3 regions of the Streptomyces sp. A2-16 genome follow, and region 3 is predicted to be linked to each of the others. Evidence: riboswitches for the same ligand, from Rfam matches in the RefSeq annotation. Region 3 holds a riboswitch; each other region holds the start of a gene.

Region 1 (3,250 bases), 7.0 Mb from region 3:
GTCCCGGGAACGACGACGAGGTCGGCGTCGGCCAGCTCCTCCGGCCGGTCCACGAACCGCACCACGACACCCGGTTCGGCGGCCAGGGCGTCCACGTCGGTGAAGTTGGACATCAGCGGGACGGCGCACACGGCCACCCGCAGCACGTCCTCCCCGACCGGCGGGGCGACGGCGGACTCCCGGACGGTGCCCCGCAGGGAGACCCGCAGCCCGTCCTCCTCGTCGATCCCGAGCCCGTGCCGGAAGGGCAGCACGCCGTACGTGGACCGCCCGGTGAGCCCGTGGAGCATGTCGAGCCCGGGTTCGAGCAGCGAGACATCCCCCCGGAACTTGTTGACGAGGAACCCCGCGACGAGCGCCTGGTCCTCGGGGCCGAGCAGCGCGACGGTCCCGAAGAACGAGGCGAACACCCCGCCCCGGTCGATGTCCCCGACGACCAGCACCGGAATGCGGGCGTTGCGGGCGATGCCCATGTTGACGATGTCGGTCCGCCGCAGGTTGATCTCGGCCGGGCTCCCGGCCCCTTCACAGATCACCGCGTCATACGTGCCCCGCAGTTCGGCGAGACAGTCGAGCACGGTCCCCAGCAGCTTCTGCTGCCGCCCCCCGTGGTACCCGCGCGCACTCAGCTCACCGACGGGCTTCCCGAGCAGCACGACCTGACTGCTCTGCTCGCCACCGGGCTTGAGCAGCACGGGATTCATCAGCGCGGTCGGCTCGATGCGGCAGGCCTGCGCCTGCATGGCCTGCGCCCGCCCGATCTCGGCACCCTCGTGGGTCACGAACGAATTGAGGGACATGTTCTGCGCCTTGAACGGCGCGACCTTGACCCCCTGCCGCACCAGCCACCGGCAGATCCCGGCGGTGACGACGCTCTTGCCGGCGTCGGAGGTGGTACCGGCGACGAGAAGACCCCCGCCCCTCATGCCGTACGCCCCTTCACAAAGGCCCGCGCGGCGACACCGACGCCGAGCGCGAGCAGCCCGACGCGCCGTGACAGCCGTACGGCGCGCTCGATGTCGTACGTGGCGACGGCACGCCCTCGCGGGTTGAGCACCGGCCGGTGCTCGACGCGCCCCGCGTACGAGAGGGTCCCCCCGAGCCGCACCCCGAGCGCTCCCGCGAACGAGGCTTCCACGGGACCGGCGTTGGGACTGGGATGCTTGGGCGCATCCTCCCGCCAGGACCGCACGGCACCCCGGGGACTGTCACCGGCCAGAGCGGCGAGCACGGCGGTGAGCCGCGCCCCCGGCCAGCCGGCGAGGTCGTCGAGCCGGGCGGAGGCCCACCCGAAACGCCGGTGGCGGGGCGACTTGTGCCCCACCATGGCGTCGAGCGTGTTGACGGCCCGGAACCCGAGCAGCCCCGGCACCCCGGCGACGGCACCCCACACGAGGGCCCCGACGACGGCGTCCGAGGTGTTCTCGGCGACCGACTCCACGACGGCGCGGGCGATCCCGTCGGCGTCGAGGGCGTGCGGATCCCGTCCGCACAGATGGGGCAGCCGCTCCCGGGCCGCGTCGATGTCCCCGGCCTCCAGCGCCCGTTCGATGACCCGGGCCTCCCGCACGAGCGAGGTCCCGCCCACGACGGCCCAGGTGGCGGCCGCGGTCAGCGCTACGGAGGCGGTTCGGGAGGGACGTACGACATGCTCCGCCGCCGCCCCGAGCCCCACCGCACCGCCCACGCACACCGCGGTGTGCAGCGCGCCCCACCCACGGTGGTCCCGCCACGACACCCGTTCCAGGGCGCCCGCGGCCCGTCCGAACGCGGCGACCGGGTGCCCACGACGTGGGTCACCGAGGAGAAGGTCACCGATCAGACCGGCGGCGGCGCCGTACGCGTGGACGCGATCGGCACGCACCGGCTCAGCCGATCGCGGGGTCGTTCAAGTGCCCGGTGGCGCAGGTGGATCGGCAGGCGAGCATCGCGTCATGTCCTCACTCAGGGTGTCCACGCCCTGGTTCGACGAGTCCGGCGGCGAGAGTTCCTGGCTCCCGGGGGTGTCTACCCCGGTGACAGTGGCGGGACCGCGCCGGATTCGCACCGGCTTCCTCTCCTGCCGCCGTATATGGCTCCGGCAGTCCACCACGGCCCTTCGAGAGCCGTCAACTCGCTGTTGACCTGCGGCGGGGGAGTGTGCAGAAGCCCACACCGCGGGTCGCACAAGGACGGCCGGGCGGCCGCGGAACTGTGCGTTCCGCGGCCGCCCGGCCGTCGGGTGACGGACTGTCGTCAGGCCACGATCAGATAGATCCCGTACGCCACCGCCGCCGCGCAGGCCGCGAAGCAGGCGTAGGCGCCGGTGACCGCGAGGGCGGCCGAGCCGCCCTGGGCCGTGGCCCGCTCCTGGCGGGACAGACCCATGATGCCGAGGGTGAACAGGGCCACGAGGCCCACGGTGACGACGAGGCTGACGCCGAAGACGGAGCCGAGGGCTTGCCAGTCGATCTGCATGGTGAGGCTTCCTTGGTACGGGGGCTCAGACGGCGGCGGCCGGCGGGGCAGCCGGTTCCGTGGTGGCGGGCGGGGCCGGGATCGTGGCGGTGAGGCCCTCGGTCACGTTGCCCGCGGGCGGCGGGGTCACGGCGGCGATCGCCTGCGTCACCACACCGGCCGGCTCGTCGGTCTCGTTGACGTTGGAGGCGTCCACGACCTCACGCCGCGAGATCTTCCAGATCGCCGCGCTGGAGGCGACGAGGAAGACCGCCACGACCGCCGTGCCCCAGTTGCCGAGATCGGTGACCGACTCGGCCAGGGCGCCCACCAGGGCCGCCGCCGGGAGGGTGAGGCCCCAGGCGACGAACATCCGGGTGGCCGTGGACCAGCGGACCACGCCGCCCTTGCGGCCGAGGCCCGCGCCCATCACCGAACCGGAGACGGAGTGCGTGGTGGAGAGGGAGAAGCCGAGGTGGGAGGAGGCCAGGATGACGGTGGCCGCGCTGGTCTGGGCGGCGAAGCCCTGCTGCGGCTGGAGGTCGGTCAGGCCCTTGCCCATGGTGCGGATGATGCGCCAGCCGCCGAGGTAGGTGCCGAGCGCGATGGCGAGACCCGCGGAGAGGATGACCCAGGTGGGCGGGTCGGAGTCGGGGGCGACGGCGCCGCCGGCGACCAGGGCGAGGGTGATGATGCCCATCGTCTTCTGCGCGTCGTTGGTGCCGTGGGCCAGCGAGACCAGACCGGCCGAGGCGATCTGACCGGTGCGGTAGCCCTTCGCGGCGGCCTTGCCGTCGGCCTTCTTGCCGAGCGA
Region 2 (3,250 bases), 7.7 Mb from region 3:
CGTCTGCCACACCGCCGCCGCGCCCAGGATCACGACCGCCCCCGCCCCGGCGAACAGGCCCACGGACGGCCCGGAGTCCGATCCGCTCTTCTGCGGACCCGCCTCCTTCCCCGCGCCGGTCCCCTTCTCCGCCACCGGCTCGCCGCACCCCGCCGCCGGGTAGCCCGAGATCGCGCACAGCAGGGCGTTCGTGTTGTACCGGAGGGGTTCGGCGACGGATGCCAGGGCCTCCGCCGTGGTCGCGTCCCGGGGGACGGACGCGCACTCCGTGCGGCGCGCCGGGGGTGTCTCGCCGGACGGGGCGTCCGCGGCCGTGCCGAAGTCGAGGACCAGGGCCACTCGCTTGCGGCCGTCCCGCGCGGGCGTGTCCGCGCAGATCCCCGTGAACGACGCCGGCCCGCGGGGCTTCGTCGCGTCCGCCGAGTCCTCGCTCACCGCGAAGCGGAAACCCTGGACGTCTCCGTCGGAGGGGACCGAGGTCGAGGGGCCCTGGGTGGCGTAGGTCCAGGTCGTGCCGGTGTGCTCCCAGAAGGACCAGTAGCGGTACCCGGTGGCCTGCGCCGGGCTCGTCGTGGCGAGGAACAGGCCCGTCAGGAGGGAGAGGACGACCGCTCGGCGGGTCACGGCTGCTTCTTCTTGTTGCGGCTGCTCAGGAGGAAGCCGATGCCCGCCCCGGCGGCGAGACCCGCGCCGACCATCCACCAGACGGAGGTGCCGGAGTCGGTGCCGGAGTCGTCGTCCCGGGACGTGGTGGCCGGCGCCGGCCCCGTGGCGGCCAGCCGCTTCACCAGGTCCGTGCCGCCGAAGTCGCCCGGGTCGGCGCCGGCCGCCTCGGCGGCGAGGATCAGCTGGGCGTAGGCCGCCGGGCCGTTCTGCCGGGCCCACTTCGCCGAGTTCCGCTCCAGCCACGCCAGGGGCTTGCGCGCGGCCCCGGGACCGTCCTGCACGGCGAGCGCGACGACCGCGTCCGCCGTGTTGCCGTAGTCGGGCTGGTTCTCGGCACCGGGGAGCACGGACTTCAGGTAGCCGTCCTTCGCGACCGCGCCCGCGAGGAAGGAGGCTCCGTTGGCCGCGGCCTTCTCCGGGGTGAGGTCCGGTGCGTCGGTGCAGGTGCTCTCCCTCGTGGTGCCGGCCTTCGCCGTCAGCGGGCCCGTTCCGCGCGCGGCGACGACGGCCGCCGCCGTTGCGTCCGCGTTGGCGCTGAGCTTGCCCTTCTTGTCCGGCTGATAGGCGAAGGCGCCCCCGTCGGCGCACGGCAGGGACAGCTTCAGCAGGGCGTCGTAGGGCGACTCGGCGCCGGCGCGGATCTTCGAGACGGGGACGTCCTGGGTGGCGAGCGCGCCGATGACCACGGACGTCGAGTTGGCGTCGCTGGCCCCGCCGGGGGCGAAGCCCCAGCCGCCGTCCTTGTTCTGGACGGACTTCAGCCAGTTCACCGCCTTCGTGACCGCGGTGCCGTGCCCGCCGACCGCGGACAGGGCCTGGGCGGCCGCGGCCGTGCTGTTGGTGTCGACCATCAGCTTGGCGTCGCAGGCCTTGGCCGGGTCGGCGCGGAACGCCGGGAACGCGCCGCTCTCGCACTGCTGCCCGGCCAGCCAGTCGACGGCCGCGGCCGCGGGCTCCACGTGCACCCGGTGCAGGGCGATGAGCGCGAACGACTGCCGCCAGACCCCGTCGTAGGTGGGGTCGCCGCTGCCGTACAGCCCCGAGGGCAGGGAGGGCGACGGGGACGGTGAGGCGGCGACGGCGGGCGTGGCCGTGCCGATCACGACGGTGGCGGCCAGGACCGCGGCGCTGCGGCGGACGTTCATGATCGGCGGATGCCCTTCTCCCTGCGGGGAGCCGGGCAGCACGGGTGAACCCCCGGGCGGCTCGGCTCCGTATACCTCGACGGTGCCGCGCACCGGCCGGTTGCCGATGCACGCGAGCCGGTCACGAGCCGTACGGGGCGGTCCGGCTCACCGCCCGGCGAGGGCGGATCACGGTTGCGGGTCAGCGCCGGAATTGCACCGGCTTCCCCCTGTACGGGTGTGATGACGACCTGGCCACTGTACTCGCCCGTAGGGAAGCGGCTGAGGGCCGCCCGGGCAACCCCGGGAGGCGGGGGTCGTCAGACGGCCACGTACGTCACCGGGTCGCTCCCCGTCACCGCCTCCGCCCGCCCCAGCTTCACCAGTCGCCGCAGATGCGCCTCGGCCTCCGAGACCGCGATGTTCCGCGATCCGTAGGGGATCTGGTCCCAGGGCCGGTTCCACTCCATGCGCTCGGCGAGCTGCCAGGGGGTGAGGGGCTCGGCGAGGAGGGAGCGCAGGTCGGTGAGGCGTTCCTCGTGATGGGCGAGCAGTTCCCCCACCCGGGCGCTCGCGTCGGTGAAGACGTGCTGGTGGGCGGGGAGGACCTCGGCGGGGGCGAGCCGCCCGACGCGCTCCAGGGAGTCGAGGTAGTCGCCGAGGGGGTCGGTGACGGTGGTGTCGTCGGGGTCCTCGTACAGGCCGATGTGCGGGGTGATCTCGGGCAGCAGGTGGTCCCCGGAGAACAGCCGCCCGTGGCCCGGGAGCCCGGCAGGGTGCTCCTCCTCCAGGTGCAGGCAGACATGGCCCGGGGTGTGCCCGGGGGTCCAGATCGCGCGGAGTCTGCGGCCGGGGAGGTCGAGGAGCTCACCGGGGACGATCTCGCGGTCGGGCAACGCGGGGGAGAAGCCCGGGAGTTCGCGGCGGCGGGCGGTGCGCAGGGGGGCTATGTGCTCCTCGGGGGCGCCGGCGGCCTCCAGCTTGGCCGTCATGTAGGTGAACCAGCGCTCGGCCCGGGTCTCGCGGGTGCGCCGCACGATCGCGGAGTCCGCCGCGTGCATCGCGATCCAGGCGCCGGAAGCCTCGCGCACCTGCCCGGAGAGGCCGTGGTGGTCGGGGTGGTGGTGGGTGATGACGACCCCGTGGATCTCGCCGATGCCGGTCCCGCACGCGGTCAGCCCCTCGGCGAGGGTGTCCCGGGAGGCCGGGTCGTCCCAGCCCGTGTCGACCAGCACCGGTCCCCGGTCGGTCTCGACGACGTACACGAGCGTGTGGCCGAGGGGGTTGTCGGGGATGGGCACCTGGACGGACCGGACGCCGCCGCCATGGTCGTGCACCTGCGCCATGAGCTCCCCAATCACCGCGTCCGCCCACTGCGGCCCACTATAACTAGAACGAGTTTCGACGGTAGCCCGAGGTCACCAATAGCCGTGATGTGCGGCCCGTGGACTCCTCCGAGT
Region 3 (3,250 bases):
AGTGGCCGATCGAGTACTGACGGTAGTGGCGCGCTCGCTGTATGCGCAAGCAGTCTCGGGGAAATATGTCTCCTGTGTGGCTTGTGTTGTCGCTCCGGTGAACCGCACACTGGCCGCGACCAGGAGGTGACCCGAGGTGTCCACAGGCCAGTTCACGCGCGGAACGCGCGTATCCACCGTCCTCGCGCGCAAGTTGGGCGGTGAACTGCTGAGGCTCCGGGACCGGGCCGGCCTGACCCAGCCGCAGGCTGCGGAGGCGCTGTCGGCGACGGCCGCCAAGGTGGCCAAGATGGAGCGCGGGTGGGTCCCGTTCCGCGATCCCGACATCAAGACCCTGTGCGAGCTGTACGGCGTGACCGACCCGAAGCCCCTGGAGCGGCTGTTGAGCCTCGCCAGGACCGACCGGGAGCGCCGCAAGGCCAAGGGGTGGTGGAACCAGTACCCCGAGTTGCGTTCTCTGGTGGAGTACGTGGCCCTGGAGGACATCGCGACCGGCGTCCGGACCTGGCAGGGGGCCTTCGTCCCGGGCCTGTTGCAGACGCCGGACTACGCCAGGGCGCTGGCGATCGGCAACGCCGACTGGGACGAGCCGGGGGAGATCGAGCGGTTCGTGGAGGCGAAGGTCGCCCGGCAGGGGCGGTTGACGGACAGCAGTCCGCTCGACCTGTGGGCCGTTGTCGGAGAGGGGGCGCTACGCCAACTGGTCGGCGGGCGTGAGGTCATGCGGAGCCAGCTGGCGCACCTGGTCGAGGCCTCTCGGCTGCCCAACGTCAAACTTCAGGTGGTTCCGTTCCTCGCGGGCTCCCACCCCGGCATGACCAGTGCCTTCAGCGTCGTCTCCTTCGCCGAACCCGGCGCGATGGACGTGGTCTACATGGACACGACCTCGTCTACGCTGTGGCTGGAGAGCGAGGCGGACGCCGCCCGTCACAACAACAAGTTCGAGCGGATCGCAAGGAACGGACTCGCCCTTCAGGATTCCGTCGAGCTGATCGAACGCATCCGCAAGGAGCTGTGAACCGTGCCGCACTTCGAGTTCGCCAAGTCCAGCCACAGCAGCGGCAACGGCGAGTGCGTCGAAGTCGCCCGCAATCGTCCCGGCACCGTCGCCGTCCGCGACTCCAAGGCCCCCCACGGCCCGATACTCCACGTCGTCCCCGACACCTGGACCACCTTCATACGGTCCCTGGACCGCACGCGCTCCTGACCGGATCCTCAGGGCACCTGCCCCAACAGCCCCCGTACCTCCTCGTCCACCACCCGGTACCGCACCACGCGGCCCTCCTTCTCGCCCGCCACGACCCCGGCGGCCCGCAGCAGCCGTAGCGCCTGCGACACGGCCGGGTCGTTCATGCCGGTCGCGATCGCGAGGTCGGAGACGGCCAGTGGGCCGGTCCGGTGCAGGGCGAGGAGGAGGGACAGGCGGTTCGGGTCGGCGAGGAGGGCGAAGCGGTCGGACCAGGTGCGGACGTGTCCCGGGTCGCCGATCGCGGCGATCGCGTCGCACACCCGGTGCCCGTCGATGGTGCGGCGGTCGGCTCGGTCGGCCGGGACGAGGTGCATGGGCTCATCCTCGCAGGCACGCGCGAGACGCGGCCGCCCTGTGTGATCTTCCATACCTGCGCAGGTGTGCAGCTATGCAGGAGACCCGGCCCCCGCCTACGGTGGGCGGGCCGTGGTGCTCGGGAAGCCGGTGACGACCCCTCAAGGGTCCAGTCCGGTGCGGCCCTCGCCACTGTGATCGGGAAGTGTCCGTGCCCTTGAAGCCACTGGTCGCACGACTGGGAAGGCAGGCGCGCACACGCACGACCCGTAAGCCAGGAGACCGGCCACGGCACGTCAGGAACTGATCCACGAGGTGCTGGAGCTGACCGTATGACCGAACCTGCCCTGGCCGACACCGCCGCCGACTCCTCCTTCCGCTGGCGGCGCGAGGACACCGTGAAGACGGTCGGTCTGATGGCCGCGATAGCCGCCCTGCACGTCCTCGCGTTCGGCATCCTCTTCCTTCTCGTCGTCCCGGGGCACTACGAGGTCGGAGACAAGGCCTTCGGCATCGGTCTCGGCATCACCGCCTACACCCTCGGCATGCGGCACGCCTTCGACGCCGACCACATCGCCGCGATCGACAACACCACCCGCAAGCTGATGGCCGACGGCAAGCGGCCGGTGTCGGTGGGGTTCTGGTTCGCGCTCGGCCACTCCAGCGTCGTCGTGCTGCTGGCCGCGCTCATCGCGGGCGGCACCCAGCTCGCCGGCAAGGTCATGAACGAGGGCTCCAGCACCCACCAGGTCCTGGGTTTCCTCGGTACGACGATCTCCGGCACGTTCCTCTACCTCATCGCCGCCCTCAACCTGGTCGCCCTGCTGGGCATCCTGAAGGTCTTCCGGGCCATGCGGGCGGGGTCGTACGACGAGAAGGAGCTGGAGCAGCACCTGGATTCCCGGGGCTTCATGAACCGGATCCTCGGGCGGCTCACCAGGTCCATCACCCGGCCGGGGCAGATGTACCCGCTGGGCTTCCTGTTCGGGCTCGGCTTCGACACGGCCACCGAGGTCACGCTCATGGTGATGGCCGGGTCGGGCGCGGCGGCCGGACTCCCCTGGTACGCGATCCTCTGCCTCCCCCTCCTCTTCGCCGCCGGCATGAGCCTGTTCGACACCCTCGACGGCACCTTCATGAACTTCGCCTACCAGTGGGCCTTCTCCAACCCGGTGCGCAAGGTCTTCTACAACCTCGCCATCACCGGGCTGTCCATCGCGGTCGCCTTCTTCATCGGCACGATCGAGCTCGTCGGAGTGCTGCACGACAAGTTCGACCTCACCGACGCCCTCACCACCTGGATCGCCGACATCGACCTCGACAACGTCGGCTACGTCATCGTCGGCCTGTTCGTGGTGGTGTGGGCGGCGGCGATCGCCTACTGGCGGCTCGCGAAGGTGGAGCAGCGGTGGGGCGTCAGCGGCTCCTGAGGGCCGTGACGTCGGGGAGCGGGTGACTAGACCCCCTCCACCGCCGTCAGCCACAGCTTCACGTACCGCTCCACGTCCACGTCCAGGCCCACGTCCACGAGGGTCACTTCGCGTCCGCCCTCGTGGATCTCGGACTCACCGGGACGGCGGCGGCGGTCGACGACGGTCTGGCCGCGGGTCGGGCCGGGGGTCAACGAGACCTCCACCGGGAGGAGTTCGGTGGTCAGGCCACCCGGGTCGACGACCGCGCACACCGCGCCCGCGTCGCCGAGACCGC

What was found. A riboswitch is a leader RNA that binds a small molecule or an ion and turns the genes downstream of it on or off. The one in region 3 is predicted to bind cobalamin.
Region 1: linked by a shared signal. The riboswitch ahead of IOD14_RS32240 (cobalamin biosynthesis protein) and the one ahead of IOD14_RS00635 (HoxN/HupN/NixA family nickel/cobalt transporter) in region 3 are both predicted to bind cobalamin.
Region 2: linked by a shared signal. The riboswitch ahead of IOD14_RS35145 (prenyltransferase/squalene oxidase repeat-containing protein) and the one ahead of IOD14_RS00635 (HoxN/HupN/NixA family nickel/cobalt transporter) in region 3 are both predicted to bind cobalamin.

The regions. Positions count from the first base shown of each region.
Region 1 is NZ_CP063808.1:7,165,375-7,168,624, reverse strand. It holds gene IOD14_RS32245 (cobyric acid synthase) at 1-926, opposite strand, end outside; gene IOD14_RS32240 (cobalamin biosynthesis protein) at 923-1,864, opposite strand; cobalamin riboswitch at 1,962-2,105, opposite strand; gene IOD14_RS32235 (hypothetical protein) at 2,236-2,457, opposite strand; gene IOD14_RS32230 (inorganic phosphate transporter) at 2,483-3,250, opposite strand, start outside.
Region 2 is NZ_CP063808.1:7,831,202-7,834,451, reverse strand. It holds gene IOD14_RS35150 (SCO2322 family protein) at 1-624, opposite strand, end outside; gene IOD14_RS35145 (prenyltransferase/squalene oxidase repeat-containing protein) at 621-1,811, opposite strand; cobalamin riboswitch at 1,930-2,060, opposite strand; gene IOD14_RS35140 (MBL fold metallo-hydrolase) at 2,111-3,136, opposite strand.
Region 3 is NZ_CP063808.1:135,034-138,283, forward strand. It holds gene IOD14_RS00620 (helix-turn-helix transcriptional regulator) at 137-1,018, shown strand; gene IOD14_RS00625 (DUF397 domain-containing protein) at 1,022-1,207, shown strand; gene IOD14_RS00630 (metalloregulator ArsR/SmtB family transcription factor) at 1,216-1,563, opposite strand; cobalamin riboswitch at 1,660-1,849, shown strand; gene IOD14_RS00635 (HoxN/HupN/NixA family nickel/cobalt transporter) at 1,876-2,973, shown strand; gene IOD14_RS00640 (nucleoside hydrolase) at 3,000-3,250, opposite strand, start outside.